3 regions of the Rhodococcus huquni genome follow, and region 1 is predicted to be linked to each of the others. Evidence: riboswitches for the same ligand, from Rfam matches in the RefSeq annotation. Region 1 holds a riboswitch; each other region holds the start of a gene.

The links. A riboswitch is a leader RNA that binds a small molecule or an ion and turns the genes downstream of it on or off. The one in region 1 is predicted to bind cobalamin.
Region 2: another riboswitch for cobalamin. It lies ahead of metE (5-methyltetrahydropteroyltriglutamate--homocysteine S-methyltransferase); the one in region 1 lies ahead of ACZI8R_RS06815 (ABC transporter substrate-binding protein).
Region 3: another riboswitch for cobalamin. It lies ahead of ACZI8R_RS04840 (FecCD family ABC transporter permease); the one in region 1 lies ahead of ACZI8R_RS06815 (ABC transporter substrate-binding protein).

The regions. Positions count from the first base shown of each region.
Region 1 covers NZ_JBUYWE010000003.1:59,322-66,712, forward strand. Annotated here, with positions in the region: gene ACZI8R_RS06800 ((2Fe-2S)-binding protein) at 1-384, opposite strand, end outside; gene ACZI8R_RS06805 (ABC transporter ATP-binding protein) at 377-1,156, opposite strand; gene ACZI8R_RS06810 (FecCD family ABC transporter permease) at 1,153-2,235, opposite strand; gene ACZI8R_RS06815 (ABC transporter substrate-binding protein) at 2,244-3,236, opposite strand; cobalamin riboswitch at 3,340-3,512, opposite strand; gene ACZI8R_RS06820 (MMPL family transporter) at 3,605-5,725, shown strand; gene ACZI8R_RS06825 (SDR family oxidoreductase) at 5,784-7,391, shown strand, end outside.
Region 2 covers NZ_JBUYWE010000005.1:284,075-291,465, forward strand. Annotated here, with positions in the region: gene ACZI8R_RS12530 (ATP-dependent Clp protease ATP-binding subunit) at 1-1,942, shown strand, start outside; gene metE (5-methyltetrahydropteroyltriglutamate--homocysteine S-methyltransferase) at 2,027-4,288, opposite strand; cobalamin riboswitch at 4,418-4,612, opposite strand; gene ACZI8R_RS12540 (3-deoxy-7-phosphoheptulonate synthase) at 4,952-6,025, shown strand; gene ACZI8R_RS12545 (alpha-ketoglutarate-dependent dioxygenase AlkB) at 6,037-6,660, opposite strand; gene thpD (ectoine hydroxylase) at 6,718-7,391, opposite strand, start outside.
Region 3 covers NZ_JBUYWE010000002.1:268,107-275,497, forward strand. Annotated here, with positions in the region: gene ACZI8R_RS04830 (bifunctional nitrate reductase/sulfite reductase flavoprotein subunit alpha) at 1-3,888, opposite strand, end outside; gene ACZI8R_RS04835 (VOC family protein) at 4,056-4,823, opposite strand; cobalamin riboswitch at 4,938-5,158, shown strand; gene ACZI8R_RS04840 (FecCD family ABC transporter permease) at 5,289-6,326, shown strand; gene ACZI8R_RS04845 (ABC transporter ATP-binding protein) at 6,326-7,099, shown strand; gene ACZI8R_RS04850 (ABC transporter substrate-binding protein) at 7,096-7,391, shown strand, end outside.

The DNA.
Region 1 (7,391 bases):
GAGCGTTCCAGCCAGCTCCTCCGCCAAGCGCGACATCCCATCGTGCATCGAGAGAAATGTGTCACCGCGCAAGCCCCCGAAGTAGCCGTCCGGCCGCAGGAAGGCGGTGGCATCCGCGAGCTGCGGCTGAGCCGCGAACCCGGTGAGCATCGCCGTGGCCACCGGGATTCCCGTCAACGTCGAGCTTGCCGAGTACCACCACAGCGTGCCGTTGACGCGCGGATCGACGCTCCCCCACCTGCGCCCCGTGTCCGCTACGCGCTGCGCCATCCATTCGACGTCCAGCATCTCGGCGGCCGGAAAGCTCGGGGCGCCTGCGGGTGGATCGATCTGATCTGCGAGTACCGGAACCCGTTGCGCTGTGCGGGCATACACGTCATTCATCGGCCAGACCCAGAATTTCCATCGACGGCTTCGGATGTGAACGTACGTGCGCCTTGATGCCGAACACACCGGCGAGCAAGCCGTCGTCGAGCACCTCTGCCGGTGACCCGTCCGCCACGACGCGCCCGTCGTCCAGCACTGCCAACCTGTCGCAGTACTCGACCGCCATACGCAGATCGTGCATGGTGACGACGATCGCGAGACCTCGCGCGGCCAAGTCTCCGAGCACTTTCATCACGGTCAACTGATGCCGCAGGTCGAGGTGATTGGTCGGTTCGTCGAGCAGCAAGATCTCGGGTTGCTGCGCAAGGGCGCGCGCTATCGACACCCGTTGCCGCTCACCGCCGGAAAGGGCCTGCACGTCACGTGTCGCCAAGCCGAGCAAGTCCACCTGACGCAGGCAATCCTCGACGATCTCGTCGTCGGATCCGGTGGGACGGTCGAACCAACCCCGGTGCGGCACACGACCGAGCCCCACCGACTCGCGCACCGTCAGTCCGGCCGACGCCTGCGGTTCCTGACTGCTGACTCCGATGGTGGTCGCAAGCTTTCTGCGTCCCACGGTCTCTGCGTCGGCGCCCTCGACCCACACGGTGCCACCGCTCGGACGCAATGCTCGGTAGCTGCACCGCAGAGCCGTCGTCTTGCCCGATCCGTTCGGTCCGACCAGGCCGAGAATCTCCCCGGGCCGCACGGCGAAATCGACGTCACGAAGCACCTGACGCGAACCGAGGGATGCGGACACCCGTTCCAATGCAAGGGATTCGATCATGCGCCCTCCTTCCGATACTGGCGGTAGAGCATCCACACGAATATGGGGGCCCCGACGAGGGCAGTGATGACGCCGACCGGAACTTCGGTGTCGGCCACCAGGGCTCTCGCGAGGGTGTCGGCCAATACGAGCGCAATGGCGCCGACGAGCATGGCGACCGGAAACAGCCGTACCGCACGGGTGCCGACCATGTAGCCGGCCAAGTGGGGAATCAGCAACCCGATGAATCCGATTCCGCCCGCCACCGACACGGCCGCACCGGCCAGCACGGACACTCCGAGCAGTTGCACCACTCGAAACCTGCGGACGTTCATGCCGAGGGCCGCGGCGCCGTCGTCCCCTGTCTTCAGCAGATCCATCCGACCGGCACCGAGCAGGATGGCGGTACCGACGATCAGGAGCGCCAGCGCCGGGAACACCGATGTGGACCAGCGCGCATCACCGAGACCACCGGCCAGCCAGTGCAGCACCCCGCTGAGCTGGTTCTCGTTCGCGATGACCAGCATCGTGAAGGTGATGAGTGCAGAAAAGACCTGAGCAAGGGCAACACCGACGAGAATGATCGCGGTGGGCTGCGGATATCGCCCGCCTATCGCCAGTGACAGAAACAGCGGCACCATGGCGCCGACGAACGCTGCGAGCGGGATCGTGAAGGCGCCGAGCGCACCTGCGCCCACGCCGAGGACCATCACGAGAACGACACCGAAGCCGGCACCCGACGACACTCCGAGCAGATAGGGATCGGCGAGCGGATTGCGGGTGACCGCCTGCGCAACGCCACCCGCAAGGGCGAGCGCCGCGCCCACCACCGCAGCGGTGACAGCCCGTGGCAGACGCGAGTCCACGACGATGGATTCACGAGCCGCAGACCACCAGGGTTCGAAGCTGTCCGGAACCACCGTGTGCGCAACGATGGCCCACACATCACCGATCGGAATGCGCACCGATCCGAACGACACCCCGAGCCCGAGTACGAACAGCAGGCCCGCGGTGAGAAATACGAGCAGCACACCGAATCCGAGGCGCCGGGGCTGTCGATCTTCACTCGGTGCCGACGGCGCCGGCCGGCGCGCCTGCACGGTGGACGTCACGGCTGCGACATCCGATCGGGATGAAGGGCCTCCGCGATCGTCTGGGCCGACCCCAGGAGTCGTGGGCTCTCGAAGAAGTCGTCGAGGGGAACCACGATGAATCGATCGTTCTGCACGGCCGGCGTCGTCGCCATGATGGGCTGGGACTTCAGGAAGTCGATCTTCTGCTGCGCGTTCTTGTCGCCGTAGTCGAGAACGACGATCGCCTCGGGTGCGCGCTCACCAATGGTTTCCCACGTGCTGTTCGGGTAGGGCTTCTCCCCTTCGGAGAAGAGATTGATCGCGCCCGAATAGTCGGCGATCAACTGGCCCACACCGACCCCGCCGACGGTCATCGGGACGTCCTCACCCGAGTCGTAGAAGAAGGTGGGCACGGGGGCAGCATCGCCGATCCTGCCGCGCACCTGCTCGAGGCCGTCGACCACCCTGCCGGAGACCTGCGCGGCTGCTGGTTCCGCGCCGAGAATCTGCCCGAGTTGCGTGTAGTCGTTGGTGAGCATGCCGATGTCCGGGAATCCCGTTCCGCAGTATTCCGAGAACAGGAAGGTCGCGATCCCCTTGTCTTCGAGCGCGTCGCGTGAGCGGCCTTCCTTCTCGTTGAACGAACTCTTCATGCCGCCGACAACGAGGTCGGGATCCAGATCGAGAATCTGTTCCGACGTGGGGTACTCGTGGGCCAAGCCCTGGATCTTCGAGAACTCGTCCGCGAATTCGGGAAGTGGGGTGGCGTCCTGGTACCCCATTCCGACGATCCGGTCGCCCACACCCATCTCGATGAGCACCTCGGTGACGTGATCGTTCATCGAGACGATTCGCTGTGGCGGCGAATCGAATACCTGAGTCCGATCACAGTTGGTGATCGACACCGGCTCGGCGAACGCCTCCGCCGATTCCGACTCCTGGACGGCCTCACCGCGCGAACATCCGGCGACCAGGACTGTGGACGCAGCGACGAAGACCGCACTGCGAAGCAGTGGTGAAAAGCGCATACAAACCTCATTGGGGGCTCAGAGCCACGAACCAACGACCGGCCAACTCGCGGACCATCGCCGCGGGACGGGCAGGACTCCGTTTCGTAGACCACGACGAACTGGGGTCACACACCGTTCGACGGGTAATCGGGCTCGTGATCGTGCGCCTGAATGGCGTGATCGATCACCTACCGTTGCGGGTCAGCGCCGGATTCGGACCGGCTTCCCCCTACGAATGGCTGCGCGTGGGTGTCGAGTATGCCCGAATCGATGATCGAACGCACCACCGAGACCCCGATCACTCACCTGCCCCACCCGTCGCACCGCTACTACAGTCGGCAGAACCGAAAACCATTCACCGATATCTACCGATCCGGAGAGAACGCATGACACGTTGGGCCTCGCTCGTCGTCACACGGAAGTGGTGGGTGCTGACTCTCGCGGTACTCGCAGTGGTCGTGAGCGGTGTGTGGGGCACCGGAGTGTTCTCGAAGCTCAGTCAAGGTGGATTCGTCGACCCGGGCAGTCAATCGGCAGAGGTCGCCCAGATCGTCGAGGACAACCTCGGTCCGCAGACGCCGGACATCATCGCCATCTACACGCCGCCCGAAGGCAAGACGCTCGACGACATCGGTCCGGCAGTCAGCGAGAACCTGGCCGCATTCCAGGACGAGGTGCCCACCCATTCGGTGAACTCGTATTGGAGCGCCGAGGGCCCGGCCAAAGCTCAGATGACCTCCAATGACGGCTCGATGGCCTCCGCTGCCATCACCGTCGACCCGGACGCCGGCATCGACGTCGCCAACTTCAACGACCTGCTGCCCAAACTCGAAGTGCCCGGCGTGGACGTCCAGTTCGCGGGAAACTCGGTGGTCGGCGTCGCGTTCAACAACCGGCTCCAGAGTGACCTCGTTCTCGCCGAGGGCATCGCGCTGCCTGTCACGCTCATCATGCTCGTGTTCATCTTCGGCGGCCTGGTCGCCGCCGCAGTTCCGGTGTTCGTCGGATTGCTCTCGATCTTCAGTGCCCTCGCCACTCTGCGATTGCTGACGATGTTCACCGACGTCAGTTCGTTCTCCATCAACGTCGCATCCCTGTTGGGGCTGGGTCTGGCGATCGACTACGGACTGTTCGTCGTCGGACGCTTCCGGGAGGAACTCGACGCCGGGGCAACGCCGTTGGAGGCCACCAAGCGCACGGTGCTCACCGCCGGCCGCACCGTCCTCTTCTCTGGTCTACTGCTGATCTGCGCCTTCTCCGGAATGCTCGTGTTCCCGCAGGACGTGATCAAGTCGCTCGGCTTCGGCGCGATTGCGGCAGTGGCCAGTGCAGCGCTCCTGTCGTTGACCGCTGTGCCCGCTCTGCTCGCCATTCTCGGCCACCGCATCAACGCGCTCAGCTGGCGCAAGGATGCCGCCAAGCGTGGCGAGGAACGGGCCCGCAAGTTCTGGGGTTCGGTGGTGACCCGAGTGATGGGTAAGCCGGTCGCGGTCGCTGTCACCATCGTGATCGGCCTCCTGGTGCTGGCCGCGCCGCTCACCAAGGCCACACTCGGCGAGGTCACCTACACGGCGCTGCCCGAGAACGATTCGGCGCGAACCGCCACCGACACCTTGGTCAACGACTTCCCCACGACCGGAAACGGCGCCACCGTCATCCTTCAGGGGTTGGACGGCGGGGCTCCCACGCCTGCCGAAGCCACGGAGGTCGCCACCGCTGCGCAAGGCATCGACGGGGTGAGCGGAGCGAGAATGGTGGCGTCCAACGCCGAACTCGCCGCTGTCCAGGTGACGTACTCCGAGGGTGCGGACACCGACCAACAGAGCGACGTCGTATCGAGCCTGCGGGCCCTCGATGCACCCGAAGGCACCGAGATTCTCGTGGGCGGCGGACAGGCCACGGTGGACGACGGCAACGCGGCCATCGTCGAGTGGCTGCCGGTGATGGTGGCGATCATGGTGATCTCGACGCTGATCCTGCTGTTCCTGGCGTTCGGGTCGATCGTCTTGCCCATCAAGGCCGTACTGATGGCGGGAATCAGCCTCGCCGCCACATTCGGAGTGCTGACGTTCGTCTTCCAACTCGGCCACGGCGCCGGACTCCTCGGGGTCAGTCCGTCACCGCTGGAACCGACGTTCGTCGTGCTGATCCTGGCGGTGGTATTCGGGCTGTCCACCGACTACGAGGTCTTTCTGATGTCCCGCATGGTGGAGGCGCGCAGCGAGGGCGCCACCACCGAAGAGGCCGTCAAATTCGGCGCAGAGCGCACCGGACGCATCGTCACCGCTGCGGCAATGCTGCTCGTCATCGTGACCGGCGCGTTCACGATCTCCGGTCTGTCGATCATGAGATTCCTCGGAGTCGGCATGATCGTCGCGCTCATCGTGGACGCCACGGTTGTGCGCATGCTGCTGGTCCCGTCGTTGGTCAAGCTGATGGGTGAGGCCAACTGGTGGGCGCCGGCGTGGATGAAGCGCATCCACGAAAAGGTGGGTATCGGCCACTAGCCGTACTCAACTGTTCCGAACACTGGACGCCGAACTTACCCCGGAGTAAGTTCGCGTCATGGCTACCTACATCGTCACGGGCGGAACCGGGTTTCTCGGTCGTCACGTACTGACCGAACTCCTCGCTCGCGACGAAGCTGCTCGGGTCCACGTTCTCGTCCGACCCGGTTCGGTCGACCGTTTGAAGACGATGGCAAGAAGCCTGCCCGGCGGAGACCGCATCGAGCCCCTCGTCGGAGACCTCACCGAACCCGACCTCGGAATCTCGGATCCACCGGAAGCCGACCACGTGCTGCACCTGGGTGCGATCTACGACCTGACCGCCGGCGAGGAACAGGCCGCCACCAATATCGAGGGCACCCGGTCGGTCGTCGCACTGGCAAAACAACTGGACGCGACTCTGCATCACGTGTCGTCCATCGCCGTGGCCGGAGACCACCGCGGCACGTTCACAGAAGACGATTTCGATCTCGGCCAACGCTTCCCCACTCCGTACCACCGCACCAAGTTCGAGGCCGAGAAACTCGTCCGCGATTCGGGAGTACGCCACCGCATCTACCGCCCTTCGGCTGTCGTCGGCAGTTCACGCACCGGCGCGATCGACAAGATCGACGGCCCGTACTACCTGTTTCCCGCCTTCGCTGCGCTGGCGAAGCTCCCCCACGCCCTCCCGGTGGCGGTGCCGGATCTCGGCGCGACGAATCTCGTTCCGGTCGACTACGTCGCACGCGCGCTCGTACACCTCATGACCTCCGCCGAGGGCGACGGTCGAACCTTCCACCTGGTCAATCCGAAACCACAGCCGGTCCGCGAGATCTACTCGGCCCTGGCGAATGCGTCCGGTGCACCCCGTGCCGTCGCCGGCCTGCCCGGCGCCATCGTCAGGCCGATCGTGGAGCCGACATCGATCGGCCCGATCGATGTAGGGCGAGCCTTCGCTCTGAAGTCCCTCGGCATACCTCCCGTCCTGCTCGACAACATGACGCTGCCCACCACTTTCGTGAACGAGAAGACTCGAGAAGCCCTGGCCGGCAGCGGCATCACCGTGCCCGACTTCTCCGAGTACGCCGCCACCCTGTGGTCGTACTGGCGTGAGAACCTCGATCCCAACCGCGCCCGGCGCCGGGATTCGCGCGGCCCCCTCGTGGGACGTCACATCGTCATCACGGGCGCCTCGTCGGGAATCGGCAGAAGCTCTGCACTCGCTCTGGCGGACGAAGGTGCGACCGTGTTGCTCCTCGCCCGACGAGAGGACGAACTCGACGTGGTGGTGAAGGAGATTCGCACGAGCGGCGGCGAGGCGCACGCCTATCCGTGCGACATCACCGACACCGAATCGGTGGATCGCACGGTGGCAGCGATCCTCGACGAGCACGCACATGTGGACATGCTCGTGAACAACGCGGGCCGGTCCATCAGGCGCGGGATCTACCACTCGACGGACCGTCTGCACGACTACGAACGCACCATGGCAGTCAACTACTTCGGTGCCGTCCGGATGATTCTCGCGCTACTGCCGCAGATGAAGGAGCGACGATTCGGCCACATCGTCAACATCAGCAGCGCCGGGGTGCAGTCGGCGACACCGCGATTCTCGGCCTACGTGGCCAGCAAGTCGGCACTGGACGGGTTCACCAACGTTGCCGCAGCCGAAACCCTTTCGGAC
Region 2 (7,391 bases), on a different contig from region 1:
GGAGTCGAGCACACCGAATCTCGACAAGTACGGATTCGATCTCACCGAGCGCGCCCGCGAAGGCGGCGTGGACCCGGTGATCGGCCGCGGCGACGAGATCGAGCAGACCATCGAGATCCTGTCCCGGCGCACCAAGAACAACCCTGTTCTGGTCGGTGAGGCGGGCGTCGGCAAGACCGCCGTCGTAGAGGGCCTTGCTCAGCGCATCGTGGACGCAAATGTTCCGGATCGGCTGATCGGCAAGCGAGTCGTCCAACTCGACTTGTCCAGCATGGTTGCGGGTGCTCGGTACCGCGGTGACTTCGAGGAGCGTCTCAACTCCGTGATCGACGAGATCACCGAGCATGCAGGCGAGACCATCGTGTTCATCGACGAGATTCACACCATTGCCGGCGCAGGCGGCGGGGCCGAGGGCGCGATGGATGCGGGAAACATCCTGAAGCCCAAGCTGGCTCGCGGCGAATTGCACGTCGTCGGTGCGACGACTCTCGACGAGTACCGCAAGCACATAGAGAAGGATGCGGCCCTCGAGCGGCGGTTCCAGCCGGTCACGGTGGACGAGCCGAGCATCGAAGACGCCGTCTCCATCCTGAACGGCTTGCGTGACCGCTACGCCGAACACCACGGCATTCGGTACACGGACGAGTCCATCACCGCAGCAGTCGAATTGTCGGCGCGGTACATCGGTGACCGCTTTCTCCCCGACAAGGCGATCGACCTCATCGACCAGGCGGGTGCGCGCATGGCGCTGCGTACTCCGAGCGTCGACAAGGAGGAACTGCGCAAGCGGGTCGTGGAACTCGAGGCCGAGAAGGAGAAGGCAGTCGCGGACGAGGACTACGAGCGTGCCTCGGGTCTTCGGGACGAGGTCAATACCGTCTCCGCCCGGATCGACGGCGCTCCGGACGAAGCTGTCGACGCCCCCGAGGTCACGGCAGAACACATCGCCGAGGTGGTGTCCCGAGCAACCGGCATCCCCGCCAGTCGGATGACGCAGGCAGAGAAGGAACGTCTGCGCCGTTTGGAAGAGGAGCTGCACAAGCGGGTGGTCGGACAGGACGATGCGGTGCGCGCCATCGCGCGTGCAGTGCGTCGTAGCCGGACCGGCATGAGTGATCCGGATCGTCCGGTGGGCAGCTTCTTGTTCCTCGGACCGACCGGTGTCGGCAAGACGGAGCTGGCAAAGGCATTGGCTGCAAGCCTCTTCGGTGACGAGAGCAAGATGCTCCGACTCGACATGAGCGAGTTCGGTGAGCGCCACACGGTGAGCCGTCTCGTCGGTGCCCCTCCCGGATACGTCGGCTACGGCGAGGCCGGGCAGCTCACCGAACAGGTGCGGCGCAACCCGTACTCCGTGATCCTTCTCGACGAGATCGAGAAGGCGCACCCGGACGTGTTCAACACCCTGCTGCAGGTTCTCGACGACGGACGTCTCACCGACGGTCAGGGTCGGACGGTGGACTTCAAGAACGCCGTGCTGATCATGACCAGCAACCTCGGGTCGGACATCATCTCGAGCAAGGCGGGCGGCCTCGGCTTCGTCACCGGAAATGCGGAGGCGGCGGAGAAGCCGCTGCGTGATCGGGTGATGGCACGTCTGCGTGAGGCGATGCGTCCGGAGTTCCTGAACCGTATCGACGAGATCGTGATCTTCCGCAAGCTGGACGATCAGCAGCTTCATCGAATCACCGATCTGCTGCTGGAGGACAGCCGAAAGCGGCTCGAGTCCAAGGGTATCGAGATCGAGTTCAGCAACGAGGCGGTCGACTGGATAGCGGAACACGGGCATCAGCCCGAGTTCGGTGCCCGTCCGCTGCGGCGCTCCATCCAGCGCGCCGTCGACGACCGGATCGCCGATCTGATTCTCGACGATGTGTTGGTCGAGGGCGGGCGCGTCAGCGTCGGTGTGGCGGACGACGAGCTCGATCTCGCCGTCGGATAGGGCCTTCGGCCCAGTGAATGGTCAGCGAGTCCCGCTCGTTTCCGAATCAGGGACTCGCTGACCACTCACAGGCGGCGGAGCCGCTTACAGCTCGGCGCGGACCAACTTTGCCGCGTCGACCAGGTTGCGCAGTGACGCCTCGACTTCGGCAGACCCTCGCGTCTTCAGGCCGCAGTCTGGGTTGACCCACAGCCGTTCCACCGGAACGGCCTTCAGTGCTTCACGCAGCGACGCTGCGATCTCGTCCACGCTCGGCACCCGCGGAGAGTGGATGTCGTACACGCCGGGGCCGACCCCGAGATCGAAGCCCACGGCATTGAGATCGTCGAGCACCTCCATGTGCGAACGGGCGGCCTCGATCGATGTCACGTCCGCGTCCAGCTTGGCGATGGCGTCGATGACCTCGCCGAACTCCGAGTAGCACAGGTGCGTGTGGATCTGCGTCTCGTCGGCCACGCCGGACGTTGCGAGGCGGAACGATCCCACCGACCAGTCCAGGTACGCGGGTTGGTGCGCCGCACGTAGTGGGAGCAGTTCGCGCAGTGCGGGTTCGTCCACCTGGACGATCTTGACGCCCGCTTCCTGAAGATCCACCGTTTCCTCGCGGATGGCGAGAGCGACCTGATCGGCGGAGTCCGCCAGCGGTTGATCGTCACGCACGAAGGACCACGCCAGAATGGTCACCGGCCCGGTGAGCATTCCCTTGACAGGACGATCGGTGAGGCTCTGCGCGTACGTGATCCACGAGGTGGTCATGGCGCTCGGTCGGCGCACATCGCCGTAGAGGATCGGCGGACGGACACAGCGGCTTCCGTACGACTGGACCCAGCCGTTCGCCGTTGCGAAGAACCCGTCCAACTGCTCGGCGAAGTACTGAACCATGTCGTTGCGCTCTGGCTCGCCGTGTACCAGGACGTCGATGTCCAGCTTCTCCTGCAATGCAACGACGTCGGCGATCTCCGCGCGCATCCGCGACAAGTACTCGGCCTGGTCGATCTCGCCCTTGCGCAGGGCGGCGCGCGCCACCCTGATCTTGGTCGTCTGCGGGTAGGACCCGATCGTCGTGGTCGGGAGAAGGGGCAGGTTCAACGCGGCCTGAGCTTCACGTCGCTGGGCAGCCGGACTGCGACCCGCATCGGATTCGACGATGTCTGCCAGACGGCTCCGCAGGTCGGCGTCGTGCAGACGCGGATCGCTGTTTCGTGTCGAGGCGGCAGCCCGCGCCAGCGCGAACTCGTCCTCGACGCTCTCCCGGCCCTTCGTGAGCGCGGTGCCGAGGGCAACCACCTCGCGTACCTTCTCAGTGCCGAACGCCAACCACGAGCGCAGCGCCTTGTCGATTCCCGTCTCGGCATCGAGCGTGTACGGGACGTGGAGCAAGGAGCACGACGTCGATACCGCGAGCGTGCCCGTGGACCCGAGAAGAGTGCCGACGGTGGAAAGTGCCTTCTCCAGGTCCGTACGCCAGACGTTGCGCCCGTCGACCACCCCGGCGACGATGTGCTTGCGAGTCAGCTCCGGCACGGACCCCAGTGAGTCGGCGCCTGTCACGAGATCGACTGCCAATCCTTCGATTCCGGTGGCGGCGAGAGCGGGAAGAGCATCGCCGAGACCACCGAAGTAGGACGCCACGAGGATTGCGGGGCGTTGTTCGAGTCCCGAAAGCGAGTCGTATACCCGCTTGGCGATTGCGATCTCCTCGGCCGTGCGGTCCGCGACGAGTGCAGGTTCGTCGATCTGCACCCATTGAGCGCCGTTCTCGGCGAGGAGCGCGAGCAGTTCGGCGTACAGCGGCAGAAGTTCGTCGATGCGGTCGAGTAGCGGCGCATCGGCCCCGACGGACTTCGAGAGAAGTAGGAACGTCACGGGGCCGACGATCACCGGGCGAGCCGGAATATCCAGCGCACGTGCCTCTTCGAGCTCGGCGAGCACCTTGGACGGATCCAGCGAGAACGTGGTGGTCGGCGAAATTTCCGGAACGAGGTAGTGGTAGTTGGTGTCGAACCACTTGGTCATCTCGAGGGGTGCGACGGTGTCGTTGCCGCGTGCAGCGGCGAAATACCGGTCGAGCGCAGTCTCGATACCGGCAACCCGCTCGGGCAGCGCGCCGAGCATGGCGGCGGTATCGAGCACGTGGTCGTAGTACGAGAACGTGTTGATCGGTATCGAATCGAGGCCGGCGTCGCGCAGCTCGGTCCAGTTACGAGCGCGGAGGTCGGCAGCCACCGACTCGAGGGCGGCTGCGTCGACCTTGCCCGCCCAGTAGCCCTCGACGGCCTTCTTGAGTTCACGGTTCGGACCGATGCGAGGGGAGCCCAGCACGGTCGCGGTGAATGAAAGTGTCACGAAATTCTCCAGTTGCGTAGCGGTATGGGACACCACCGGCAAGCGGGTACACCTCTCGAGCCCTGGGTTCTTGCAGTAAGCGCGGAGGTCTACACGCCCAATCCACGAGGCAGTGAACCGTCGGGCACGGCGTGCCCGACACAGTCGGCAGGTCTTCGGACTCACAGGCAGCCGATGTGACGACATCGGACCTAATGGCCGTCGCTTCCCAGGCTGATGCCCAGTGCGTGGTGACGGCGGTCGTTCCTGCTCACCGCTGCGGGACAGTTCCGGAATTTCACCGGATTCCCTCTCACGCGCGTCACCGTTTGCGGGCGACTACGCGCTTCGACGCCGAGTGTGGTCTTCGGGGCTCCTCACGACCGCACCGGGCGAACCAGCTGCAGGCCCCAGCATACGGCCTTCGGCCCCGTGCGCGGTCTGCGAGTGTCTGGACTCGCTAGCCACTCACAGGCGGCGAAGCCGCCCCATTGGCGCCGAACCGGACAAGTGGTTAGTCTGGTCGGCATGCAGCGCGCATATTTCTGGTTTAGCAGGCCGGCCCCGGGTGGGTCGGTCGGTGTAACCACGCGCTGACCTCCCACCCCACGAGCCGGATCGCAGACCGGCTCGTCGGAGCTCTTCGAATTCTTCGAGGGTCGGTCGGAACAGGAAACCGACACCATGTCCCTCACTCTCGACAACTCACTCGACAGTCAGCGAACTGTCTCGCTCAGTCCGCTCGTGCCGCCATCCGTCGTGCGGGAAGAACTGCGCCCGGACGACGTCGCGTCCGCAACGGTCCGAACGGGTCGCGCGAACACCGTCGACATCCTGAACGGCGAAGACGACCGTCTGCTGGTCGTGGTCGGCCCGTGCTCGGTGCACGATCCGGCAGCCGCCATGGACTACGCGCGCCTTCTCGCTTCGAAGGCGGAGGAACTTCGCGACGACCTGCACATCGTCATGCGGGTGTACTTCGAGAAGCCGCGCACCACGTTGGGGTGGAAGGGCCTGCTCAACGACCCTCACCTCGACGGGACCTTCGACATCGACAGCGGTCTGCGGATCGGACGCAAACTGCTACTCGACATCTCGGGTCTCGGACTTCCGGTCGGCTGTGAGTTCCTCGATCCGATTCTGCCGCAGTACATTGCGGACCTCGTGTCGTACGGCGCCATCGGGGCGCGCACCGCGGCGAGTCAGGTACACCGCCAGTTGTGCAGTGCGCTGTCGATGCCGGTGGGAATCAAGAACTCGACCGAGGGTGATGTACAGGTCGCCGTCGACGGATCGCGGGCTGCCGCGGCCAGTCACGTGTTCCCCGGAACCGATCTCGACGGCCATGCTGCACTGGTGAAGACAGCCGGCAACCCCGACTGCCATGTCATTCTGCGCGGCGGCACGCAGGGACCGAACTACGACGCCGAGACGGTCGCGGACACGACTGCGCGGCTGCGTAAGGCGAACCTGCCCGAGCGGATGGTGGTGGACGCCAGCCACGGAAACAGCTCCAAGAACCACGAAAAGCAGGTGGACGTGGTGACGGACCTCGCCGAACGAATCGAGAACGGCGAGAAGGGCGTTGTGGGAGTCATGCTCGAAAGCTTCCTCGAAGCGGGACGCCAAGACCTCACGCTGGGGCGTTCGAACGAACTCGAGTACGGCAAGTCGATCACCGATGCCTGCCTCGATTGGGACACCACTGCTACGCAGTTGGAGCGGCTCGCGGCCGCAGTGGCGAAGAGGCGCGGATAATTCGACGGAGCCTACCGAACGCCTCTGGTGCGGAATTGGACGCTGATTCGCGGACCTGTCGGCCGACTGCTCTTGGGTATGCAGTGCTCCCACGTTCGTTGGCAGGATCCACCCATGACCAGTAGATCGCCGTGTCCGACAGTGAACTTGACGGAACTACCGCCGCCGCGTGGCCGGAGCATGAGCGGCCGCGCGGCGCCGAGCGACACGATGGCGACCATCGTGTCTTCGGCGCGGCTTCGCCCGGTGTCGTCACCGTGCCACGCGACGCTGTCGGATCCGTCTCGGTAGAAGCACAGCCCCGCCGTGGCGAACCGTTCTCCCAATTCGACTGCGTAATGATTGGACAGCGCGTCGCGGCAGTCGTTCAGAAACGAATCCGGCAACGGCTCACCTTCTCGATAGAACCGCACCAACCTCGGAACGTCGACGACGCGGTCGTACATCTTTCGACGTTCCGCCCGCCAAGGAGTTCCGGTGACGAGTCGGTCGAACAACTGCTCGGAGCCGGTGAGCCATCCGGGCAGCGTGTCGACCCACGCCCCATGACTCAGCGAGATTCGACGTGTCGAGCCGCACAGTGCGCCTACCTGCGCGCCCAACGCGGCGTCGTCGAACAACGATGACTGGAGCATGCCAAGAGCATACCCCAGTCATCGAACAGGTGTTCTAAAACCTGACGGTGGTGCAGGTCAGCGGACCGTGGTGAAGTCCCTGCTGCCGAGATAGCTTGGCCGGGGGTTCTTGGCGGAGAAAGGCTCCACCGGCGTGTTCTCGATGCTGTTGAAGACGATGAACAGGTTCGACCGAGCGAACGGCGTGATGTTGCCGTTCGACCCGTGCATGCAGTTGGAGTCGAAGATCGTCGCCGAACCGGCGTGACCGGTCATGACGTCGATCCCGTACTCGTTGGCCAGGCGCCCCAGCATCCGCTCGTCCGGGGAACCGGTGGGCGGTGCGGTGCTGACGAGCGATTCCTTGTAGTAATCGTCCGGCGTCCGTCCCGCGCACGAGACGAAGTCCTTGTGCGAGCCGGGCATGATCATGAGCCCACCGTTGTAGCCGTAGTTCTCGGTCAAGGCGATCGAGATGCTCATTGCGCGGGGGGTCGGCATCCCGTCCTCCGCGTGCCACGTCTCGAAGTCCGAGTGCCAGTAGAAGGGCCCGCCGCTGAAACCCGGCTTGAAGTTGAGCCGGGATTGATGCACGTAGACGTCGGATCCCAATATCTGCCTGGCGATTCCGACTACCTCGGGGCGTCGAACGACCTCTTCGACGACCGAACTGAGTAGGTGAACGTCGAAGACGGAGCGGACTTCGCCGTCCCCGTTCTCGCCGTCCCCGTTCTCGCGGACCACGCGACCGT
Region 3 (7,391 bases), on a different contig from region 1:
CTGGTCCCTGGAGAAGGCGACGTCGAGTCGGGTCAGGAACCCGTCGTCACGCATCGACTCCACTTCTTCGCGGTAGTAGAAGTCTGTGGCCTCGTGCTGCTCACCGAAGAACAGCCAGTTGTCGCCGGTGTGCCCGAGTTCCCTTCTCTCGTGCAGAAATCCACGGAAGGGCGCGATGCCGGTTCCGGGGCCCACCATGATCATGGGAGTCTCCGAACCGGACGGCGGACGAAAGTGTGCCGACTTCTGTACGAACACGGGAATGTCGAATCCGTCGCCATGATCGGCGAGGAACGTGGAACACACTCCGGTCCGGCTCTTGCCATCATGGTCATACCGGACGGCCGAGACTGTCAGCTGAACCTCACGCGGATCGACCTTGGGACTCGACGAGATCGAGTAGAGACGCGGTTGCAGCCGCTTGAGCACCGACAGCCACTCCTGTGCGTCCGCACGAGTTCCGAACTCGGCAATCACGTCTACCGCCTGTCGACCCCACATCCATTGCTGCAGAGCAATTTTGTTCTGCGGGCGCAGTAGCCGGGCAAGCTCGGCATCACGGGACCGGTCGAGCACGAATCGCAACAACTCCGGTGTTATCTTGACCATCTCGAGCTTCGTTCGTAGCGCCTCACGCAACGACATGTCGGGGAGTTCGTTCGCCGACACCACGGTCTCCGCGGCCAGGCCGGTGACCGCCAACCACTCGTCCACGACATGGTCACTGTTGACCGGCCACACCCCGAGCGCATCGCCGGCGTCGTAGACGAACCGATCGTCCGTCAAGTCGAACCCGAACTGCCGCACGTCCTTTGTCGATCCCGGCGAGCTCAATCGAACATTCTTGGTCAGGCTGCTGACAAGAGGGGCCTTCCGGGTGAACGGCGAGGCGGTCTTGGTCCGGGCCGGAGGCCGAGGAGTTACGGGCGTGGGAGCGGCGGGTGATTCACCCGTTTCGGTCATCAAGTCGCACACGGTGTCGAGCCACTTGCCGGCAGCTTCCTCGAAGTCGGGCTCGCAGTCCACGCGGGCGGTGAGCCTGGTCGCGCCCAGTTCGTCGAGCCTGGCATCGAGACGCTTCCCGTGCCCACAGAAGTCGTCGTAGTTGGAATCGCCGAATGCGAGCACTGCGAACCGCGTATCGGTCAGCTTCGGCGCGTCGTCCCTGTTCAACGCGTCCCAGAAGGCGGCCCCGTTGTCCGGCGCATCCCCGTCACCGAAGGTACTGGTGACGACGAGAAGGTCAGGCACGTCCACCAACGTCGTGACGTCGCACTCGTCCATGTCGATGATCTTCGCGGCGCGGCCCCCACCTCCCAGCTTCTGTACGCACTCACCCGCGAAGTCCTCCGCTGTGCCGGTCTGCGACGCCCACAGGACCACCACAGGTGGTTGCACATCTCCCTGCGGCTCCGGAGAATCCGGCTCACCGTCGGGTATCGCCGAACGGGAGAAGAGGCCCGCCATGAGCCCGTCGAGCCACACCCGCTTGGCACCGGAGATCGGTGCCGTGCGCGGCAGGACCGGCACGCCCTGAACTTCCGTGGACTGCAACCCCGACAGCAATCCGGTGAGGTACGTCCGCTCGTGGTCGTCGAACGTCGGCGACGAGGAACTGTCCAACCCCAGTATCCGACTCATCTCCGCCACCGGCGTACCGACAGGCGGCGCGCTCTCGCGACTCGCCCCCGAATCACTCCTTGCAGGGCCGACTTTCGTCAGCATCACTGCGCACACCTTGAACTCGGGTTGCAGCGACGCGGGATCGACGGCGTCGTTGGTCACCGCGTTGATGCTGAGGTACTCGCCGAAGCTGTCGTTCCAGTGGAACGGCGCAAAGCAGTCTCCGGCGCGCACCCGATCGGTCACGACAGCCGGGAGAACCGCACGACCGCGGCGGGAAGCCACCTCCACCCGATCACCTTCGGCCACGCCGAGCCGATCTGCATCATCGGGGTTGATCTCGACGAAGGGGCCGGAGTCGAGCCTGTTCAGCTTGGCAACCTTGCCGGTCTTGGTCATCGTGTGCCACTGATGCTGCAGCCGACCGGTATTGAGGATCATGGGGTAGTCGTCGTCCGGCATCTCGGCGGGCGGCATGTGCGGGCGGGGGAAGAACGCGGCCTTACGCGAAGGCGTGGCAAACGCCAACCGTGGAGGCGGCCCATCGGTGCCGGGCAGCAGGTTCTGACTCACCCCGTCGTTGAGGTAGCGGATGGGGTTGCGGTCGTCGTCCTTGCCCGGCGGGCTCGGCCACTGCACCGGGGTCTTTCGCAGCCTCGCATAGCTGACCCCACGAAGGTCGTAGCCGGTCTTGGGATTCGATGCACGCGTGATCTCCTCGAACACCTCCTCCGACGAGGCGTAGGTGAAGGCCTTCGCGTATCCCATCTCGCACGCGACTGCGGCGATGATCTGCCAGTCGGGCATCGCCTCTCCCACCGGATCCACCGCCTGCTGCAGCAGCGTGAGATTGCGCTCCGAATTGATCATCACCGACTCGGACTCGGCCCACAGTGCGCCCGGCAGCATGATGTCGGCGTACCCGTTGGTCTCGGTGTCGACGAAGACGTCCTGAGTGATCACCAACTCTGCCGCTTCGAGCCCTTCGATGACGGTGCGCCGGTTGGCCACCGTGGCAACGGGATTGGTGCAGATGATCCAGCAGGCCTTGATCTCCTTGGCCACCATCTGCTCGAACATGTCGATCGTGCCGCTGCCCACCTCGGTCCGGAGCGTCCCGGACGGGAGGTTCCACACATCCTCGACGAAGGCACGGTCCTCGTCCACCAGCACCGACCGCTGCCCGGGCAGGCCGGGGCCCATATAGCCCATCTCTCGACCACCCATCGCGTTCGGCTGCCCGGTCAGCGAGAAGGGTCCGCTCCCTGGGCGGCAGATGGCGCCGGTCGCGAGGTGGAGGTTGCAGATGGCATTGGTGTTCCAGGTGCCGTGGGTGCTCTGGTTGAGGCCCATCGTCCAGCACGTCATCCACTCCGCGGCTTCGCCGATCCACCGCGCCGCCGAGCGGATGTCATCCGCTGCGATTCCCGTGATCTCGGCGACTCGGTCGGGGGAGTAGTCCTCGAGGAACGTGGGCATGACGTCCCACCCCTCGGTGAACTCTGCAATGAAATCCGGATCGGTGTGGCCGTTCTTCACCAACTCGTGCAACAGTCCGTTGAGCAGGGCCAGATCGGTTCCCGGGTTGATCTGCATGAACAGATCGGCCTTGTCGGCGGTCGCGTTGCGGCGCGGATCGACGACGATCAGCTTCGCCCCCACCTTCACCCGGTCGAGGAGCCGAAGAAACAGGATCGGGTGGCAGTCGGCCATGTTGGCGCCGATGACGAAGAAGACGTCTGCCTTGTCGAAATCCTGGTAGGACCCGGGCGGGCCGTCCGCGCCGAGGGACTGCTTGTAGCCGGTGCCGGCACTGGCCATGCACAAGCGCGAATTGGACTCGATCTGGTTGGTTCCGACGAACCCCTTCGCCAGTTTGTTGATCAGGTACTGCGCCTCGATGGACATCTGACCGGACACGTAGAAGGAGAGTGCGTCCGGGCCATGCTCGTCGAGAATGCCCTTCAATCGGTGCGCGGTATCCCGAATCGCCTGCCGGGCCGGCACTGCGAGAGGTTGTTCCCCTCGCCGCTCTCGAACGTAGCCGGACTCCATTCGCCCATCGGCCGCCAGCATCTCCGCACTGGTGGCCCCCTTGGTGCACAAACGCCCGAAGTTGGTCGGGTGCGTCTTGTCACCGGCAGCCTTGAGGACCTTGCGCCGACCGGTCTCCGGGTCGGTCTCCACCTCGAGGACCATCCCGCAGCCGACACCGCAGTACGAGCAGGCAGTCTTCACCGTGGACGTACCGGCTTTCTGCTGCATCGACGCGCTCCTCACCTGCCCGGCATGCGCCACCCAGAGGCGGCGCGCGGCCTGTATCAATGCTGCAGGCGCGCGTGTTTCGTCGGGATTAACCCAGGTGAGGGTTCGATGACGTCTCGAGCACCGAACTCGCGTCGTTGCGGTGAGGGCTGGTCACGCGTTGCGTGTCAGGACCCGAGCGGGGCCCCGACCGTGAACGGCGCACCGAACGGATCGCGAATCTCAGCGGTACGTCCGTAGGGCATGTCGGCGGCGTCCTCCGCCTGACCGCCCTGCTCGCGGGCTACGGCAACGGCACGGTCGGCGTCCTCGACCTGGAACAAGGTGCCCCACGAAGACGGAGGGGCATCCGGAACGCCCATGATTCCACCGATCTCGTGGCCGTCCGGCCTACGCAGGAAAGTGAAGTCCACGTCACCCAGGTCGTCGTTTCCGTCCAGCGTGAAGTCGAACACGGTGGAGTAGAACTCCCGGGCGGGGCCGGGGTTCGGGGTCACGAGGTCGTTGCGGAGCAACGCACCGGGCTCGTTGACCAATGCGCAGCCCACGTGGTCCTTCCCTTGCCACAAACCGAACTGGCCCCCGGAAGGATCGACGATGATCGCCATGCGACCGAAGTTCATCACATCCATGGCGTCGACCAGCACGTTCCCGCCTGCCTCCCGGACACGAGCCAAGCTGGCGTCGACGTCGTCGGTGGCGAGGTAGACGTTCCACCAGAAGTCCTTGGCATCGGGATCCGGATTGGGCATGAGCGCGGCCACGTCTTTTCCGCGCAGCCGACACATCGTGTATCGACCCGTCTCCTCAGTGCCGACGTCGAACTCCCAGCCGAAGAGGGCGCCGTAGAAGGAGATGGCCTTGTCCAGATCAGGAATGCCTAGATCGAGCCATGTCGGTGTGCCGAGCGGTTGATTGGTGGTGACTTCACTCATCGCTACTGCTCCCGTGCTTGTCGGTGTGCTGCATAGTGGGGCGTGCCCGGTCGGCGCCGATCTCAACCGATCCGCCTACGACGGTAGGCCGGGGGTACGACACGGATCCGGTGTTACAGTCCTCGACGCGTTGGTTTCCGTCGGCTTTCGGCCGTCGGATCGTAAGAGGGAATCCGGTTCGAATCCGGAACTGCCCCGCAGCGGTATGTGGAAACGACCGTGGTCATCAGCACTGAGTCCGCTCGACTCGGGAAGCGACCACCAGTAGGTGCCTGCCCGAGTTCTCGGGAGGCGTGTCGACGAGTCCGAAGACCTGCCACCGCGGCCGCGCCACCGGCGTGGTCGCTTGTCGACTTCGTGGGACACAGTTGACGAGAGATGCGGACGGTGTCGTTCGTGTGTCTTCGCTCGCGGGTGCCCGGATGTGGTCAGGCAGTACTCGATCACATCAGGAAGAGCCGACGAATGCGCAGAACCTCAGTGGCCGCACTGACGGTCGCGTCCCTCGCCGCACTGTTCGTGGTTTCACTGTTCGCCCTGATGCTCGGAACGGCGCACATAGCGTGGACGGACGTCTGTCACATCGTCTGGGCGGAGATCACGGGCGGCGACATCGCTGCGGCCGACGTTCCGAACTACCGCATCATCGTCGATACGCGGCTGCCCCGCGTCCTGCTGGCCATCCTCGTGGGTGCCGGTCTGAGTGCTGTCGGGCTGGTAGTTCAAGCCATGGTGCGGAACGCGTTGGCCGACCCGTACGTCCTCGGAATCTCGTCCGGCGCATCCGTGGGTGCCACGTCGGTGGTCCTGTTCGGCACGTTCGGCGTGCTCGGTATCTACGCCTTGTCCACCGCTGCCTTCGTCGGTGCCCTCGCAGCAACCCTGCTCGTCTACCTCATGGCACGCTCGGCCGCCGGCCTCGTCCCCTTGCGACTCGTACTCACCGGCACTGTGCTGGGGTACGGGTTCTCGGCGATCACGACGGTGCTGGTCTTCCTCGCCCCGCACGGCGACGGCGCTCGCAGTGTGATGTTCTGGCTGCTCGGGAGCCTTTCGGCGGCGAGGTGGGAGCTGGTGCCACTGGCCGCGATAGTGACCACGGTCGGCCTCGCCGCGATCGCCTGGTCCGCCCGACACCTCAATGCACTGTCGATGGGAGACGAAGTCAGCGCCGCCCTCGGCCTCGACGCATCGAAGTTTCGAATCATGCTTTTCGTCGTCGCGGCCGCGATGACGGGCTGCTTCGTCTCGATCTGCGGCGCCGTGGGTTTCGTCGGCTTGGTCGTGCCTCACGTTGCCCGAATCCTCGTTGGCGCGGACCACACGCGGTTGATCGTCGTGACTCCGATCCTCGGCGCAGTCTTCCTCGTCACCGCGGACCTGCTGGCTCGAACCGTTGTTCCGCCACAAGAACTTCCGCTCGGCGCGATCACCGCCGCCGTCGGCGTTCCGGTGTTCATCGCACTCATGCGGCGTCGCGGCGCACTGATGGGAGCAAACTGATGCGCGTCGACTACCACGACGTCGAGGTCTCGATCGGCGGCCGAGCGATCGTGCAGGACGTCACCTTGACCGTCCCTTCGGGTGATTTCATCGGAATCGTCGGACCCAACGGCAGTGGCAAGTCGACTCTGCTGCGGTGCCTGTACCGGGCGCTGTCCCCGTCCTCGGGAACAGTCTCGGTCGACGGCAGCGACAACCGAGCAATCAGTATGCGGGACAATGCCCGTCAAGTGGCTGCACTGACCCAGGAAGCTCCGCTTCACTTCGATTTCACCGCTGCCGAAATAGTCGCCACCGGCCGCCTGCCGCACGGTGGAACCTTCACGCGAGACCGGGCGAACGATCGACGCGTCTGCGCCGAAGCAACCGCCATGGCGGGTGCCGACGACCTGACGGAACGGACGTTCTCGTCACTGTCGGGTGGAGAACGCCAACGCGTCCTCATCGCCCGCGCGTTCGCACAGGAACCGAACGTCCTCGTACTCGACGAGCCCACGAACCATCTCGACGTCCACCACCAATACGCCGTGCTCACCGCAGCCCGCACGCTCGGTGTCACCGCCATCGCCGCGCTGCACGATCTGAATCTCGCAGCACAGTATTGCGATCGCATCTTCGTGCTCGGCGCCGGACGTCTCGTCTGCTCAGGCACTCCCCACGACGTGATCACTCCCGAAGTACTGCGTCGCCACTTCACGATCGGCGGCCACATCGTCACCCACCCGAGACTGGGTGTGCCCCAGATCATCTTCGACGAGAAAGAGGGCCCATGAGCCGACACATCCGGACATGGACGACTGCTGTGGCAGTGGCACTGACGGTGAGCGCCTGTGGCGCCGAGCTCGAAGCTGCGCCACCGGTCGAGGGCGAGACCGTGACCGTCACCAACTGCGGCGATCCATTGACGGTCACCGGCATTCCCGAGCGCGTGGTCACCAACGACACCGGCATCACCGAGATGATGCTTGCGCTCGGCCTCGCCGACCGGATTGCCGGTCGCACCGGGTATCCCGGCAAGGAACGTGACATCGATACCTCACCGTGGAAATCGGAGTTCGAGAGCAC